DNA from 3 places in the Desulfosporomusa polytropa genome. Region 3 is predicted to be linked to each of the others. Evidence: riboswitches for the same ligand, from Rfam matches in the RefSeq annotation. Region 3 holds a riboswitch; each other region holds the start of a gene.
The links. Region 3 has a riboswitch for cobalamin ahead of ACZ449_RS08095 (hypothetical protein). Riboswitches for the same ligand answer to the same signal wherever they lie in the genome.

Region 1 (5,974 bases), 2.0 Mb from region 3:
TGTCCTAATTTAGGGTACCAGTTCACGCTCAAACAATACGGATTTTTTAACGGAATACCGCCCGGCTTTTCTCCTGCGGAACGCTTTTTCCGGCAAAGGCCGGGAGGTTACGGGGAGTTGCCGTGAATTGCAAGGCCTAACCCTTGCAATTACTACGATACCGTTAACCCCTTTGCATACTTTGAGTACTTTGCGGTAACAATCCTTAAAATAGGCTTGGTTTTAGGCTATGGAGTTAGGTTTGTTAAACCACAAAGGACACAAAGAGCGCAAAGGGTTTCGAAGGGTAAGCGGTTTTACTTTTGTCATTGCCACAAAAGTAACAAAAGGTCTAGGCCCTAAGCCTCCAAAAGCTGAAAAGCCGGGCAATATTCCTAAAATCCGTAAACTCGCTACGCTCAAACAATACGGATTTTTTAACGGAATACCGCCCGGCTTTTCTCCTGCGGAACGCTTTTTCCGGCAAAGGCCGAGGGGGCTACGGGGAGTTGCCGGGCGTAAACAGTACGGCCGCCTGTGCCGGGTTTTGTACTTGACGCCCCTTGTTTTATAATGCCTCCGCGACTCCCAAAACTTATAAATTCATAAAAAAAGTAATGCCCTACAGCGAGAATGAACTGCAGGGCATTACTTTTTTGCTTTACATGCCAAACATACTAATAAGCGCCTTTACCAGCAAACCTGAAACCATCCCCATAAAGGGGTCAGCTATTGCTGTCACAGTCATAGTTACACCACCAATAATGGTATCAACACTACCCACGCCACTATTTAGTGCCAAGCTGGCATTGATGGGTACAGTTACAATAGCACCTAACACTAAGAGAAAGCCGGCAATGGATTCATTTGGTACATACTTTCCAATCTTGACAAGTAACCCAGCCGCCAAAATAGCAGCCATACTGACCATCATTAAAACTCCTGACGCTAGTGGATGCGGCGCAGCTCCGGTAGCTGAAATGATAGCCTGAACTGGCGCACCGCCAAAAAGTGAGGATACGATATCAGCAATACTGCTGATAATTGTCAGATAATCAAGATTCACTTCCGTCTTGGCTAAGGTCTGCGCCGTAATATTACCAAAAGCGATATTGGCACCAATATTCAGAGCACTTAAGCCTAGCGCCCCGCGAACCACATTTTTCGTAAAGGACAGCTTTCGCATAACAAACCGTTCACGCCCCGGTTCAACCGCCAGCTGCTGATTCCGTTTTAACCAAACACTAACCAGCGACGAAATAGCAACACAACTAACAATAGCATAAATAAGTTTATCAGCTGGATTTGGGGTAATATAATAACTTAAAAGAGCTGCAATTATAGAACTACTACCCACAATAGGATTTCTTACAGTCATTTCCACAGCAACCTTGGCTAAAACTATCCCTATACCGGCCATCATGGCATATGTAATCACCGGACCAATAAAAGCAACGATAACTTTAAACAGTCCTAACAACCCGACAGCAAGCAAAATCACGCCCTCAAGAAAAACCATCGAAATTCGTTCCTGCACAGTACGCCCCATGGTTCCTACCAGCGTTAACGTCTCCGCCTGAAAAGAAATAGGAGCCACAACCCCTAATACCCCACAGCCGATGGCGCCAATAATAAAACCAGCTGCCGTCGGAACAGACGCAAAACCGAAGGTCAAAGCATATAAACCTCCTGGTATGGCGTTGATTACTACTCCCAGAGCTACAATCAAATCCTGCATACTCAACATGTTTACCCCCTATTTTTTTTGCGCCAAACATAAATACTCCTAGCCCAAAAGGGCTAGGAGCTTACTATTCATAATCCTATCCTTCTGGTATTACCCCTGGCGCGGAGGTAAATAACAGCCAATACAGGCAGGTCTCCTGGCTTACGGATCGTAAGAATACCTCACCTTCCCGGATTCTCGGTGGCATATTAAAGGTAATCTTCCCCGATTACAGTGGCGCGACCGCGTCGTTTAAGGATTTTCCAATCCTTCCGAACTTCCCTATTCTCCTCTTAAACGTAAGAGGCACCTGTATGGTGGCGTTATTAAGTTCTATTTTTAACCAAACATAGCAATTCCGAGCGGTGTCACCAGCAACGGATGTGGCGGAACATGCACCTGCCGGCCAAACGCTTTACCAAACTCGGTTTCAAACCCCTGCAAATATGCAGTACCGCCCACTACATAAACAGGATAATCATCAAACTCTTCATATCCGATTAACATATTTTTAACCACAGTTGCCATTTTTTCCACAACCGGCAAAATGACCGGCATAATTTTACGGTGCTGAGTAGAATCGCGCTTCAGCAATTCAGCTTCTTCAAAGGATATCTTATAAGCACCAGCCAAAACTAAAGACACATGTGTACCGCCTGTTGGTTCATCGGCCGTAAAAACCAATTCCCCATTACGTAACACAGCAATACCGGTGGTGCCACCACCAATATCTACCACAATACCATGCGTAATTCCCAACGCCTCCGCTGCTGCCACCGGTTCATCTACCTGGCAAACTGGTTCCAAACCAGCCCCGGCGATAACATGACCACAGGCCATCGCGTTTCTTCCTACTGTTCCCGGGGGAATGGCAGTAGCTCCTTTATCTAAGGTAATTCCCATCCGTGCTTCGATCTCGGCCTTCAACTCTTCAACAATAACCATGGCTCCTCGAAAGTCAACAACCAAACCATCCTTAACCACCGAAGCCCACTGCATACTCCCTGCCACCGGGTTACCGGCCGCATCAGTAACAACCAGCACAACATCGGCTGTTCCCAGATCAACCCCGACCTTGTAAGGGCCTGGCAGATCGGCTACCGTTTTGGTTTCAATCAATTCATGCAATTTATGAATCTTCTCATAAGCTTCCACGCATTAGCCCCCCCCCCTAACCACCTGCATTACTTAGGTTTATAGGTATTTGCTTTCCCTAAAACTCAGGCAAATATCTGTTACCATAACCATAATTTTATTACCTGTATTTTACTATCCCCTTACACGCTTGTATATAGTAGATTCTTGTCTTTTTCTGTTGCTAAAATAATTAACGCTTATTACAACTGGTGTAATAAGATTGCCTTGTCTCTCCCGCTCGTAAAGGCTATAATAAGAATAGATAGTTTTAAAGGCAGGTGTCAGCAATGGAGAATACAGAATTCCTGCGAGCCATCAGCGCTATTATCAAAGAAGAAATTAAACCTATTACCCAACGCCTAGACAACATGGAAAAAGATATTATCACCATCAAGTCAGATATGGCCACTAAAGCCGATATTACCCGATTAGAAAATAAAATTGAGCAATATGGCGAAGTCCAGCAAAAGGACATCTATCACCTGCTCCAATTAACCAGTAAAAAGATTGATACCATTCATGAAGATTTAAAGTCCTTGGCAGAAGTCACCGGCGAACATGAAATCAAAATTCGTTCTCTTGCCCGCCGTCCTGTTTAAAGGCAACCAAGTAATTAGCCCGGCCTCAATGTGCCGGTTTATTTTTTTGCACAAAAAAGCAAATACCAGATTAAAACTACGATAGCCACTACGCCTATAGCTAACATACCAATAGAATTACCTACACCAGCTATCTGTTGCCAATTATACCCCAATCCAATCCCCAGATAGATAAGAGCACCACACCAAACAATTGAACTAAAAAAAGTCCCGAAAATATAGTTCTTACCATTCATCTGAACAAAGCCTGCGGAAATAGGGATAGCGCCGCGGATGACCGGCAGGAGCCTGCCGAAAACGACGGCAGAAATGCCGTATTTGTTAAGCCATTTCTCAATAGTCATCAATTTAGACTCAGCTGGCATAAACAGGGAGATATGTCGCGCTACAATTTTTGTTCTACTAAAAAAGCCAAGTCCATAACTAATAACAGCCCCCAGTAAATCTCCCGTCGCAGCAGCCGCAATGGCAGGAATTATTTCCAATTGTCCGCTAAACACTAAATATCCGGTAAACCCCAAAGTTAATTCTCCTGGCAAGGGCAGACCCATACCAGTAAGCATCATAGCTGCAAAAATAGTAAAGTAGCCATATGTATCTAGCTGATCAAGCACTGCTTGTGCTACTTGTTCCATTGTCGAATTACCTAACCTCCACTGAGTAATAGATACATTGCTAATGTAACCTAGATAAAAGTCAATACGTCCTCCACTGGTTTTCGCGGTGGTGCTGATAATTTATCAGAAGCTGGTACTCCCAGCGGTGTCATGGCAGCCAAATAATAGCCTTCTTTCCTAAAACCAATATATGCTGAAATCTCCTCAGCAGCATGCGTCGGTCCGGTCATCCAGCAAGTTCCATAACCTCGATCGGCAGCAGCTAACAGCAGATTTTCCAGGGCAGCTGCGATATTTTGAATTCCGGGATTGGGTTTAGCATATTTTACGGCCTCTTCGCACGGCATAATGCCATCAGCCAATAGCATATCAGCAATAGTGTCATATGGACCGGCATACACAAGAACTAGCACAGGTGCAGCTTTGAAAACCGTTTGATAGGGTAGGCTCGCTTTTAACCCCTTGATTTTTGCCTCATCACATAAATAGGTGCATAACTCGGCATTCTTTCGCTCAACAATCCGCGCAATCTCGTCAATCTTCTCCTTATTGGTGATAACAACAAAATGCCAATTCTGCTGGTTTTTTCCCGAAGGTGCATAAGTGGCAGCTTTAATTAATTCTTTAATGGTTTGTTCAGGGACTTCTTCCTTGGTAAATCGACGTACACTATGACGCTTGTAAATAAAATCAAGATCCATAACAACTAACCTCCTTAGCTATTAAATTATTTTTTCACCTTTATAGCGTTCACCGCCAGCGTCAGGCATAAATTTATACCGCTCACTCCACAAAGTCTTATATTTTACTGCCTGAGCGTGAATGCTGTCCCATTCCTCTGGTACAAATCTCACCACTTTACCAGGAACGCCAACCACTAGGGAATGAGGAGGAATGATCTGGTTCTCCTTGACTACTGCTCCGGCAGCAACAATGCTGCCTTTACCAATCACCGCACCAGTTAGAATAATAGCCCCCATGCCAATTAAACAATGCTCTTCTATAATACAGCCGTGAATAACGGCATTATGTCCAACAGTAACATAGTCGCCAATTAGTGTTGGATGATCATCGGCTACATGCACAACAGTATTATCTTGTACATTGCTGTAGCAGCCAATTTCAATCTGATTTACATCTCCCCTGGCAACAACATTCACCCACAGACTGCTAAATTCCTTCATTATAACCTTACCTATAACCTTAGCACCATCTGCAATAAAAGTTTTCTCAGCAAGCTTGGGACTAATTCCTTCAAATTCTGCAATCATTACTACATCTCCTTATACGGGAACGATCATAAACATCGTCATTTCTGTATTTTTCAGTTTACTATACAATATTATCCTATCAAAATAACGTACTACTAATACCATAATCCAATTAGCCGCCAATACCCAACGCCGACTGTCAAATACAGCGCGGCATGCAGCAAGGTAATCACTGTACCAACAAGCCACCAAGTCTTTTTATCATTATATCCCTTTTCCATCAAGAATGGCCCTAACGCGTTGCCATAATGAGTCAGTGTACACGAAATAATCATTAAATAGGCTAACACAAAAAAGGCCGGATAGCGGGGTACATCGGTAGCCGCTACAAACGAAAAAATAAGTGGTGAAAAGGCTACCACATAGCCAGTATAGGATACAAAAAAATAGTGTGGCACAATGGCCAGCGCCGCGACTAAGAGCAAAATCGAATAGGCCCCCAGGCCAGCGGTCGGCAACATTAGTTTGATAACACCGGCAAACCAAGTAAAAAATTCCAACTTGGTCAGTGCCACTGAAAAGCCCAAAATAGCACCAAACCAGATGAGAAGTGACCACATTTCTTTGGTTTCAGCCAAGTCCTCCCAATCGAGAACGCCAGTGACCAGCATAAGCGATACACCAATAAAGGCGACCAGCGTACTA
Region 2 (5,974 bases), 2.2 Mb from region 3:
GAATATGGTCCGTATGGAGCCAAAAGCATAGGTGAGATTGCGACGATTCCCATTACTGCAGCTACCGTAAATGCAATAAACCATGCTCTTAATGCCAATCTAACAATACTGCCGGTAACACCGGATAAAATTATGGCCATGCTTACTGAGCAGCAGAATAAGTAACTAAAGAAGATGCACTAGTCAGTCATTCGTTGACGAGCTAGTGCATCTTTCTTTGGTAAAACGTCAGATTATAGAGGAGCTATACAGTTTACTATTTAATTTTTCCAATAGAAATATTTATTCGGTAATTGCCATAGTTCAAAACAGAATCCAAAAAACAGTTCAGAGCTTCTTGTGAATTAACCTGAACTTTCAGCAGATAACAGCCATCGCCGCTGATTCGGCTAGCTTCTACCACTGCTTCCTGGCTTTGTAAGAATACATGGAAAGCTCGATGATTGGTTGTTTTCATGAATATGGTTATATATGCTGTTATGGTTGTTCCCAACAGTTGTTCATCAAGCAAAACAGAGTATCCCTGTATTACACCTAACTCTTCCATTCGTGAAATTCGCTTCGAAACTGCCTGGCCTGTTAGGTGAACTAGTTCACCGATATCTTTAAGCTGCATTTTGCAGTTTGTTTTTAATAGTTTTATGATCGCCAAATCAGTATGATCAAGCATTTTTCATTAAATCCTTTCATGAGGAAATCGGAAATGGTTCCATACTTTCGCGGCACAATTGGAGCTGTCAGTATAATTAGTATAACAAAGGATGTGAGCATAATCCAGAATGAAATATGGGGGGAATTGACAGTGAAAAAAGCGTTACTCGTAATTGATGTGCAAAATGAATACTTTACCGGAAAAATGCCGGTTACTTACCCACCGGGGAGTTTTAATAAAATTCTTCAGGCTGTAGAGGCAGCTAATCAAAATAACATTCCGGTAATTCTTATCAGACATGAAGCAACACAACAGGCTGCTGCTTTTGTAAAAGGCAGTAGGGGGTGGGGAATTCGTGAAGAGCTTCTGGAAAAAGAATATGTACGTATTTTTGATAAGGATCTTCCGGGAAGTTTTACAGGTACCGGACTTGAAGATTATTTAAAAGGGATGGGTATAGATACAATTGTAATCTGCGGCTATATGACCCAGATGTGCTGCGATACGACGGCAAGGCAGGCCGTCCACCTTGGATTTTCTGTCGAATTTCTGTCAGATGCTACCGGAACTTTGGATGTATCCAATGATGCTGGTAAAATAACGGCAGAGGAGCTTCACAAGGCGATACTTATAATTCAGGCTATGCGGTTTTCTAAGGTGATTTCTACTGATGAATGGATTAAGAAGTATAGAAAGGAATAGTGGGATAGGGAACCTCTGTCCGCAGGTTAAGGCTTGACAACTGTTTCCAGGAATGATATTCTAATTCCATAATATAAAACTGAATAGTACGAGATAGGTGCCTTAAAGGGCTTAATAGGGAAGTCCGGTTAAATGCCGGCGCGGTCCCGCCACTGTAACGGGGAGTAAGCTTAAGATATGCCACTGAGACGATAGTCTTGGGAAGGTTTAAGCAAGCAACGATCCGGAGTCAGGAGAACTGCCTATCTGACAATCACCGTTTGTTACCCACGAGGTATGGGGAGGGGATTACAGTAGGCACTTTTAAGTGTACCTAGTTTAATTCGCTCCTGGCTAACCGCCAGGAGCTTTATATTAGCTTACTGGTTATCACTCCTGACTATAAACGGTCAGGAGTTTTAATATTTTATATTAACAAGACAGGAATAATAATATGGATATTTCATTAGCATTAGCAGATGTTTTGAAAATGTGGAAAACTGCATTACCGGCCATGTTTTTAGGCTGTTATTGTGGGGTTGTTCTTAAAAACGGACGTTTTTTCGATTGGTTCAGCAAAGTGTTGCGGCCAATGACTTCACTGGGTAAATTGCCGGAAGCTTTAGGCCCATTTTTTATTTTATGTTTACTGAACAGGTATGCGGCTAATGCTATGCTGGCAGAGTTTGGGCGTAACGCTGTTGTAAATAAAAATGGCATCATTGCTGTTTATCTGATGGGTTCGTTGCCTACCGGCATCTATTTCACTATCTTTTATTTCAGTCCAGCTTTGATCGCCGGGTTGGGCTGGAAACTGGGTATGGCATTTATGGCGATAAACATTGGCATGAGTACTCTTGTAACAGTAATTGGCATCTTATGGAATCGCATTAACTTCCGACAAGATGACGCCAGCCATTCGGAACATCAGCAGGCATTTTCCAGTGCGACAGCCGATAAGATCGATCTGGTAGCTGCGGCTAGGACGGCCTTTTGGCAATTTTGGGATATAGCTGTAGTTTTTGTGCCGGTTACGTTTGTTTTCGCGCTGTTTATGCATACAGATAATATTAACGGGATTCTGTCAGGTGTTGCCCCTGTTTTACACAAGGTCAATTTGACTGCAGCCGGAGTTTTGGTCATTTTGGCGGGTATACCTACGATGATTGCGGCCATAGGTGTTGCCGGAACGCTGCTACAAAACGGTGCACTGGTGGCAGAGGAGATAATCTTTACGCTTTTGGTGGCGTCCTTTTTTCATAATATATATGATGCTGTATCTCGCGTATTACCAACAAATCTTTCAATATTTGGCGTCAAGTTGGGAGTTATTGTTACTGTAGTGGGTACTGTCGTCTATCTTGCAATGGTGGTGCTGGCCGCCAGCCTCGCTTTGTAAGCGTGAGTTACCTGATGGTGAATGTTGTGAAATAATCATTGACGTTCTATGTCGACCAATGATATGGTTGGAAAAATATAGAATATTATATTCTCTAACAGACAACTGAATATATTGAGTTAGGTGCCCATTTGGGCTTAATAGGGAAGACCGGTTAAAAGCCGGCGCGGTCCCGCCACTGTAACGGGGAGCAAGCTTAAGGTATACCACTGGGACAACAGTCTTGGGAAGGTTTAAGCAAGCCATGATCCGAAGCCAGGAGAACTGCCTATCTGACAATCACCGTTTTCACCCACGTGGTATGGGGAGGGGATTACAGTTAAGTGCTATATGCGTATTTTACTGAATTCACTCCTGGTTTTACACCAGGAGTTTTTTATTTCACTTTGCTGTATCACTCCCTGCTTTTTATGGCAGGGAGTTTATTTTTTACTAGAGGAGATGGTGCTTTGAATCGAAAAGAGATTGTACATCGCTTGGTACAAATGGTGATTGCTCTTATCGGTGTGAGCTTTCTAACATTTTGCCTGATGTATCTGTCGCCGGGAGATCCGGTAGAGATGCTGCTGGAGGTAGGCGATACCATTGTTTCGGAGGAAACGATTGCGGAGACGCGGGTACAGCTGGGCTTGGATCAGCCTTTTCATATACAGTATATCCGCTGGTTTACTGGTGTCTTGCAAGGGGATATGGGTATGTCGTACTCGGCGAAGATGCCGGTAGTTGAGCGCCTTTGGCAGTGCCTGCCGGGAACGTTGGTGCTAGCAGGCTCGGCTCTGGTGATGATGCTCCTGATTTCAGTACCTTGCGGGATTCTTTCCGCCGTGTATAGAAACCGCACGGTTGATTATCTGATCCGCGGAATTTCATTTTTAGGCGTATCCATGCCGAGCTTTTGGGTAGGACTCATCCTCTTGTATGTTTTGGGGCTGAAGCTGAGGCTTTTTCCGGTTGCAGGCGGTGTAGTGTCGCTGGACCGGATGGTGCTTCCAGCGCTTACGCTGGCCATTGCGATGGCGGCCAAATACACGCGGCAGGTGCGTACGGCGGTTTTGGAGGAACTGGGGCAGGAGTATATCATTGGTGCACGTTCGCGGGGATTTCCCATGCGGAAGATTCTCTGGCGGCATGTGCTGTCAAATGCCTGTTTGCCGCTCATTACGTTGCTGGGACTGTCGATTGGCTGGCTGTTGGGCGGCGTGGCTGTTATTGAGATGGTCTTTTCCTGGCCGGGACTCGGCAAGATGGCCGTACACGCCATTGAGATGCGTGATTATCCTTTAGTACAGGGCTTTGTCCTCTGGATTGCTGTTTTGTATATGGGGATTAATCTGCTTGTCGATATTTCCTATACCTATCTTGATCCGCGGCTGCGGAAAGGAGGACGCTGAGTGACGTTTTTGACAAAGGACAAGTTCTTGTTCGGGCTGTATACGTTTTTAGTTCTGTTGATTGCCGGTTTTGCGCTATTCGCGCCATGGTTGGCGCCTTATGACCCATATGATGCGGTGATGCGGCAGTCGCTGCAGGCGCCGTCGGCGGAGCATTTATTCGGTACGGATAAGCTCGGGCGCGACTGCTTGTCGCGCATTCTTTACGGGACGCAGACCTCACTGATGATGACGCTGTCGCTGGTAGTTATTATTGCGGGGGTCGGAACGTCTGTCGGTGTGGTTTCAGGCTACTCGGGCGGCAAGGTGGATACGGTGCTTATGCGTATGGTGGATATGATGCTTGCCTTTCCGGGTATCGTGCTGGCTATTGCCATTGCCGGCATGCTGGGCGGCAATATACTGAATACGATTTTGGCGCTGGCGGCAGTGAGCTGGACTAAATATGCGCGCTTGGGACGCAGCCTTACGCTGAAGCAGCGCGAACGTGATTTTATCGCGGCGGCCGTAACCACTGGGACAAGACCGCTACATATTCTATGGCGCCATATTTTACCGAATATCCTGCCGACTATTGTCGTGACGGCTGCCATGGATATCGGTACGATGATTATGGAACTGGCAGGCTTGTCCTTTTTGGGCTTTGGTGCACAGCCGCCGACACCGGAATGGGGCCTAATGCTCAATGAAGGAAGGCAGCATATCCAGACGGCTCCCTGGCTGATGCTGTATCCGGGGGCTGCGATCTTGATAGTCGTAGCAATTTTTAACCTTTGGGGCGACAGCCTGCGCGACATCATGGACCCACAGCGGACAAACTGAGTGAACTCGTTTCAGCAGAGCTGAAACATCGGGGGTTCAGGTGGAGAGTCTACTCCACCTGAACTGACGCCGCCTGTAGAGGCGGGAGTCTTGACTCAGCGATTAAGATAAACATATGGGAAGGGATGAGGTTTATGAAAAAATTGGGGAAAATTATTTGCGTGCTGCTTACTATTTGTATGGCAGCGGTCTTTATGACGGGCTGCGGCGGCAGTAGTAAAAAGGAAACAGACAAGAAGACACTGAGAATTGGTGTGACAAATTTTGCAGATTCACTGGAACCGACAGAAAATTATTTTGGCTGGGTAGTTATGCGTTATGGTATAGGGGAAAGCCTTACAAAATTTGATGAGAAGATGAATGTAACACCCTGGCTGGCTGAAAGCTGGCAGATCAGTGCTGACCACATGACCTGGACCTTCAAGATCAGAGACGGGGTGAAATTCTCGAACGGAAAACCGCTGGATGCAGCAGCTGTCAAGGCTTCGCTGGAAAGAGCCTTTGCCAAGAATAAACGCGCAATGACATTTTTTAAGTATAAGGACATGACGGCTGACGGTCAAACACTTGTGATCCGTACGGAAAAGCCGGAGCCGAATATGCCGGGATTCTTAGCCGACCCGCTCTTTTTGATTGTCGATGTATCGGCTGAGGCGGGACGTAATTTTGCCAAGGAAGGTCCCATTTGCACCGGTCCTTATATGTGTAATTCCTTCGTCAAGGATAAAGCGGTTCTGGTAAAAAACCTTTATTACTGGGACGGGGAAGTGCCCTATGAAGCAGTTGAAATCCCGTCCATTGACGATCCGAACACACGGGCAATGGCGCTGCAGTCCGGCGAGGTGGACATGGCGGTTAACATTGCAGCTGGTGACATAAACCTCTTTAACGACACTGCTAAGTTCCATGTCGACAGAATTTCCTCGCTGCGCACAGTACTGGCACGGATTAATCAAAAGGGCGTCCTGGGCGATCCGAAGGTTCGCGCGGCTTTCATCAGCGCCTGCGACAGAAAGGTATATAATGAGG
Region 3 (5,974 bases):
CCTGATGGGTCATGGTGGCGTAAATCCCTCTAATACAGCCTATGCAGCCCTTCAAATGAAAATTCAGGATGCGGGTTTAAAAAATGTTTTTGTATTTACAGTAGAGGGTTATCCTACCATTGAAAATGTGATTAAGGAATTAAAAGACAATAAAATTAAAAAAGTTACTTTAATGCCAATTATGTTGGTTGCAGGTGATCATGCAAACAACGATATGGCTGGTGACGATAAGGAATCCTTTAAATCGCAGTTGATCGCCGCTGGATTCAAGGTAGAAACTTATATTCATGGACTCGGTGAAAATGTTGGCATTCAAGATATCTATGTACAACATGTAAAAGATGCTATTGCAGGGGCTTATATCGAAAGAAGCAAAGAGCGTCCGGCCATTCCGGTTATTAATTAGACACAATTTTTTTATAGAAGAAAATTAAATATATTTGAGATAGGTGACGTAAGGGCTTAATAGGGAAGAACGGTTCATTTACTGTTTAAAACTCCCAACTTTAAACGGTTGGGAGTTTTAATAGTTTAAGGCATTTTCTCAAATACTTCTTTTTGACAATCCTAAAGGCAAAAAGCACTAGAATATAAGTAAAAACTAAATAACGAAAGAGTTAGGTGCCCTACGGGGCTTAATAGGGAAGTCTGGTGAAAAACCGGCACGGTCCCGCCACTGTAATGGGGAGCAAATCCAAGAGTAGACCACTGGGATAAGATAAGACTTGGCTTGTGCCAAGTCCTTTAGGACGCCGGCAGGAGCCGCCAGTACTCCTTTAGGGGGTATAGGTAGGCGTTCAATCCAGGGAAAGTTAGACTTTCCGTCTGGATGAAAAGTCCTGGGAAGGTTTGGATGAGCGATGAACCAAAGTCAGGAGAACTGCCTAGCTGACAGTCACCGTTTAACCCACGAGGTATGGGGAGGGATTATTGTATGATGTTATATGCCAAAAAATCATGGCCGTTTGGCAAGGTTTTTGGGGGCACTATATAGCAACGATAAAAATGCATTCCCTGGTAAACACAGGGGATGCATTTTTGTCGTTGGAAAGGAGGAAAGAATTTGACTATCAAAAAAGCACTAACCGGGTTGGTGGCGGTGCTGTTTGTATTGTTAACAATTACCGGTCAGGCCCAAGATGGCCTGTCTTTTTCCTGCCAATTTCCATATTATCTCGGAAAAGCCAGAGACTCTGTGACTCCTGGTACCCAAACAGCAGCGCTGTTTACTATCGAAAACCGTGACTTAGCCGATAAGGCGGTAGAACTGACAATTAGCCTGCCGCCAGGGTTTAGGCCTGTTGGTTATCAGGAAAATTGGGAGATAAAAGAGGAAGCAAATCATTATGTTCTAACAAGACAAGCTTTGCTGGCAGGCGGTTACAGTCAGTGGTATGACTTGTTATCTTTTCAGGTGGCAACAGAATTGCCGCTTGGCAGCTATACAGCTACTGTTACAGCAGGAGAAGTTGCGCAGCAGATACCAATTAGCGTAGGCGCGGGAACAAATGATACTACTGCGGCAGTAACTATAGCAGGCATTGTGCTACCTTTAGATAAGGACGGCAAAAACGATGACCGTATGGGCCGCAATGTTTTAGTGCTGCGTGACAGGCAATGGGACTATTACAAAAATCTATTGATCGGTAAAGGCGCTTCTAATCAGGAAGTGGAAGCTATTCATCCGGTGACCCATTTGGGAGTGGATATTGCAAATCCGTCTGGGGTACAGAAGCTGGTTGTTGTTACTGTCCAGTTGTTAGATGCTGCCAGTCATCAACCGATAAACGGTTTGTTTACTCCAGGTTCGACCAATGAAGATGTAAATGGCGGTGCAATGGATGGACAAAAAAAATATTTAGAAGCTTTTACAGCTCTAAACGGGGATGCTTGGCAACGAATGCAGATACCGGTATATGCGGATGAGCGTGATTTGACTGGCGGTAATTATATTCTCCAGGCAGAACTAAAGGATGGAGTTAAGCCGCCGCTGGTGTGTGAAGTGCCGCTTACTGTTGTAAAAAAAGATAATAAGGCACTGGTAGTGGTCAGTATAGCAACACTGATGGTAGTAGCAGGTATAGTTGTAGCCCTTAGACGTTTGCGACAGGTACTGAAGGTGTTAAAAACACGCTGGCTGGTAACGATCGCCTTATTTGGTGCAGCGGCTTTTGCGGTAGTTAATGTACCGTCTACCTTATTAAATGACTTTTTCCATATTTTGCTAGGGCCGTTCGGATTTTTGGTTACAGGTCTCTTTAGTGGTGTATTTCTTTATATGATGGTGGTGGCGTTGGTCATATTAATTCCCCGGCCGGGGGTAGTAGCACTTATGACTGTTGTCCGCATGCTCTTAGGGATGCTGGCTTTTGGACAAATTTCACCAATTAGTTTGTTGACCTATGGGATGCATGCTCTATTGCTGGAGCTATTGATTTATGGTAGCGGAATATATGGCTGGCTACAAAAACGGGAAGATGAAAGTATACCCTGTAGCAAGATCGCGCTTTTTGCCATTAGCTGCGGTGTGGCTGATACGATTTCAACTTATGTAGGGTTACAGGCTATGGCGTTTTTGTATCGCATGTATTATGCTGCCTGGTATATTGCTTTAGTTTTGATTTTTAACGGATTTATCTATACAGCGATTGGCGCTGTCTGCGGTACAGCCTTAGGCAAACGATTAGCCAGAGTAGGGGGGGATTGACAGGATGGACAGTATGGTACAGTTTTGCAATGTTTCTTTTACCTATCGGCATCGCAGTATTCCCAGTGTAAAAAATGTTAGCCTCCAGGTTTCGCCAGGAGAATTCTTATTGCTGACAGGCGCAACCGGCTGTGGTAAAAGTACGTTGTTGAAGATGCTCAATGGTTTGATTCCCCATGAAAGTGGCGGTAAAATTGTCGGCGAAATCTTTGTCAATCGCCAGTCTACGCGTGACTTTGCGGTAGCCGAGATGAGCCGCACGGTGGGTATGGTATTTCAAAATCCGGATGATCAGATTTTTTCAACAACAGTCTTTGATGAAGTAGCTTTTGTACTGGAAAATATGGGAATGACTGCAGCCCAAATTGAGCCTCAGGTCAAAGAGACGCTGCAGTTGGTAGGCCTGTTAGCTAAGGCTGAAGCTAGCGTCCATGCTCTGTCAGGCGGACAAAAACAACGCTTGGCTGTAGCGGCTGTATTGGCCGCTAGACCACAGGTACTGGCGCTTGATGAACCCATTAGCCAGCTTGATCCGCAGGGAGCGGTGGAATTATTGTCAGTTTTAAAAGAACTGAATGCTAGGCTGGGAATTACCATTATCCTGGTCGAGCACCGGCTGCATGAGGTATTGCCCTTATGTCACAAGGTAGCCATTATGGATGCCGGCGAGCTTATTTGGCAGGGCGACTGTAAGGAAGCCTATGGCCGTCAGGAACTGTTCGCAGCCTATGGACTTCGGTTGCCGCAGCCTGTTACTATCTGTCATCAGCTAGGACTTGCGGCGTGTTCCGCTAAGGTCAGTGATGCTGTGGCAGCCATTCGCCAAAGCTATGCTGTTCCTCACTATGAGCTGGTAGCTCCAGTCAGACCCAAGGAGCTACTGCCAAAGTTGCCAGCTGTTACGGCCAAGGGGTTATCCTTTTATTATGATAATCCCGCGAAATTAGTGATTCGAGATGTCGATTTTACTGTGTTTTCTGGACAATTTATTGCACTTATGGGAAGTAATGGCGCTGGTAAATCAACCTTGTTGCACTTAATGGGCGGTTTAATCAGACCGGTCACAGGGGCAATAACAATAATGGGTCAAGAACTTACCAACATTTCTCCAGAAGTTGGCATGGTTTTACAAAACCCGGATTTTATGCTGTTTAACAGCACCGTCCGGGAGGAAATTGTGTTTAGTCTGCAACAGCACCAAGGGGAAGGCAGTGACTGGACAGGGTATTGCCAATTATTGGTCGATACGTTGGGACTAAGTGATTTGCTAGAGGAGTTTCCGTTGTCTTTAAGCCGGGGCCAGCGGCTTCGCGTAGCTATTGCCGCTGTACTATCCTGTAAGCCGGCGGTGCTGCTGTTGGATGAACCGACAACCGGCCAGGATATTGGTCATATTGAAGATATTGTTTTATTGCTCAAAGAATATACAAGACAAGGTGGCAGTATTGTTTTTTGTACCCATGATACTGAGGTGGCCGCTCGGTTTGCTGATCGCATTGTTGTTATGCGGCAGGGAAAAATCGTGGCAGATGATGTGCCTGCTGCTGTTTTTCAGGACCAGATTATGCTTGACACCAGCGGACTCAAACCGCCGGCAGTGCTGCTTACCGCCCAGGCCTTATATGGTGGCACAGCACTTACCGTAGAGGAGGTGGTAGGGTATGTACGACAGACAGGTATGGGAAGCTACACCGGGGAAAACCCTGCTTCATAAGATTGATGTCCGTACTAAAATGGTATTATTAATCCTGTTGGCAGCGGTGGTGCTGATTGTCGACAGCCCACGTTCGCTATTTCTGCTATTTTGTTTGGCTCTGAGCCTGCATGTTATTGCCCAGTCATCTGCTGGCAGATGGCGTATACTTATGGTTTTTATCTTGCTTGGTATTTGGGGCTCGATGACAAGTCAGGCGCTATTTTATACCAGAGAGCCACGAACTGTTATTGCTTGCCTGCTTGCGCCGACTATACCAGGTATTGGCGCAGTGACTGGTGGGGTATACATATACCGCGAAGGGTTGGAATACGGCGCTGTGCAGGCGCTGCGTTCAGGCACGATGCTAAGTTTGGGTTTGCTGATTAACTGGACTTCTGATCCGCGGCAATTGCTGCGGAGTTTGCTGTCCTGGAAGCTGCCTTGTGAATTGTGCTTTATGCTGATAACCGGGCTCAGGTTTTTACCAGTCATCTTTCAAGAGACCGGGGTTGTGCTAACAGCTCAACGCCTCAGAGGATTTAATCCCTTTAGATCACTATCACCCTGGCGGCTTATTCAAACAGCTTTTCAAACTCTGTTTCCTATTTTGGCACGGACCCTGCGCCGGGCAGCAACCTTAGCTTCGTCTGTCGAAAGCCGAGGATTTGGCCGGGAAACACCCCAGGTGGCACTACCGGTATGGTCACATTATGAACGTTTTTTCTGCCATGGTATGCTGCTGGTCTTATGTGCTCTTGTACTTTTAAAAGGCATGGATGCGCTGCAGTTTAACGGTCTGTTATATGTGCCGTCCTGGCGGGGTTTATATGATTTGATGAAAGTGTGGCTGTGAAAGATATGCAAAAGCTGATTAAAACTGGGATTACCCTCTTATTTATTTGTACTCTGGGATTATTAGCTACCCATATTTTTGGCATTAACAGCCAACTCAACTTTTCCAACAAAGCTAATGGTACGCAGACTGGCGCTTATAGCAAAGTATTGGAAACTGTTTTAGGTCAAATTGAGGTCTATAACTACCAGCGGATGGGTTTTAATAAAGGCTTTGTTCGTTTTTCGCCTGACAGCAACTTTTTGGCAGTTGGTTCGGAAACCGGAGAAGTACTGCTCTATACTACCAAGGGAAGTCTTGTCTGGCGTAAAAACATGGGTTTAGGCAAGCTGGCGGCGCTGGAATTTTCGCAAGATGGGCAGTCGGTACTTGTTGGCGAAACCAGCCAACAGGGCTGGTTATTTAGTCTGAGTGTTAAGGATGGTAGTGAGCTATGGCGGCAAACCACTGTCAATGAACTTGGTGTCAATATTAAGGAAAAAACCTATCCTGGTATGGTCGTCATTCGGACAGATCCGTCTGGTATGATTTATACTGTTGGTCAGCGGTATATCAGACATTCTGATGGTCGTAACGAGTACATTACTCGTATTTATAAATTTACGCCTGCAGGAGAAAGGGTGGGAATGTTTCCTAGCGACCACAATATGGACGCCAATATCAGCTGGCTTAGTGTAGATGCAACTAGTGAAAAGGTTGCCTTCTGTACCGCTAATTA

Region 1: another riboswitch for cobalamin. It lies ahead of ACZ449_RS17200 (hypothetical protein); the one in region 3 lies ahead of ACZ449_RS08095 (hypothetical protein).
Region 2: another riboswitch for cobalamin. It lies ahead of ACZ449_RS23970 (hypothetical protein); the one in region 3 lies ahead of ACZ449_RS08095 (hypothetical protein).

What each region holds. Positions count from the first base shown of each region.
Region 1 is NZ_AP042400.1:3,289,033-3,295,006, forward strand. Features, by position in the region: gene ACZ449_RS17200 (hypothetical protein) at 641-1,726, opposite strand; cobalamin riboswitch at 1,836-2,034, opposite strand; gene eutJ (ethanolamine utilization protein EutJ) at 2,045-2,860, opposite strand; gene ACZ449_RS17210 (hypothetical protein) at 3,130-3,441, shown strand; gene ACZ449_RS17215 (DedA family protein) at 3,480-4,076, opposite strand; gene ACZ449_RS17220 (nitroreductase family protein) at 4,127-4,759, opposite strand; gene ACZ449_RS17225 (gamma carbonic anhydrase family protein) at 4,781-5,329, opposite strand; gene ACZ449_RS17230 (DASS family sodium-coupled anion symporter) at 5,425-5,974, opposite strand, start outside.
Region 2 is NZ_AP042400.1:4,771,309-4,777,282, forward strand. Features, by position in the region: gene ACZ449_RS23955 (xanthine dehydrogenase family protein molybdopterin-binding subunit) at 1-165, shown strand, start outside; gene ACZ449_RS23960 (Lrp/AsnC family transcriptional regulator) at 257-670, opposite strand; gene ACZ449_RS23965 (cysteine hydrolase family protein) at 803-1,354, shown strand; cobalamin riboswitch at 1,433-1,614, shown strand; gene ACZ449_RS23970 (hypothetical protein) at 1,788-2,732, shown strand; cobalamin riboswitch at 2,837-3,018, shown strand; gene nikB (nickel ABC transporter permease) at 3,143-4,123, shown strand; gene nikC (nickel transporter permease) at 4,133-4,945, shown strand; gene ACZ449_RS23985 (ABC transporter substrate-binding protein) at 5,080-5,974, shown strand, end outside.
Region 3 is NZ_AP042400.1:1,306,603-1,312,576, forward strand. Features, by position in the region: gene ACZ449_RS08090 (sirohydrochlorin cobaltochelatase) at 1-406, shown strand, start outside; cobalamin riboswitch at 603-902, shown strand; gene ACZ449_RS08095 (hypothetical protein) at 1,064-2,707, shown strand; gene ACZ449_RS08100 (ABC transporter ATP-binding protein) at 2,712-4,421, shown strand; gene ACZ449_RS08105 (energy-coupling factor transporter transmembrane component T family protein) at 4,369-5,256, shown strand; gene ACZ449_RS08110 (hypothetical protein) at 5,253-5,974, shown strand, end outside.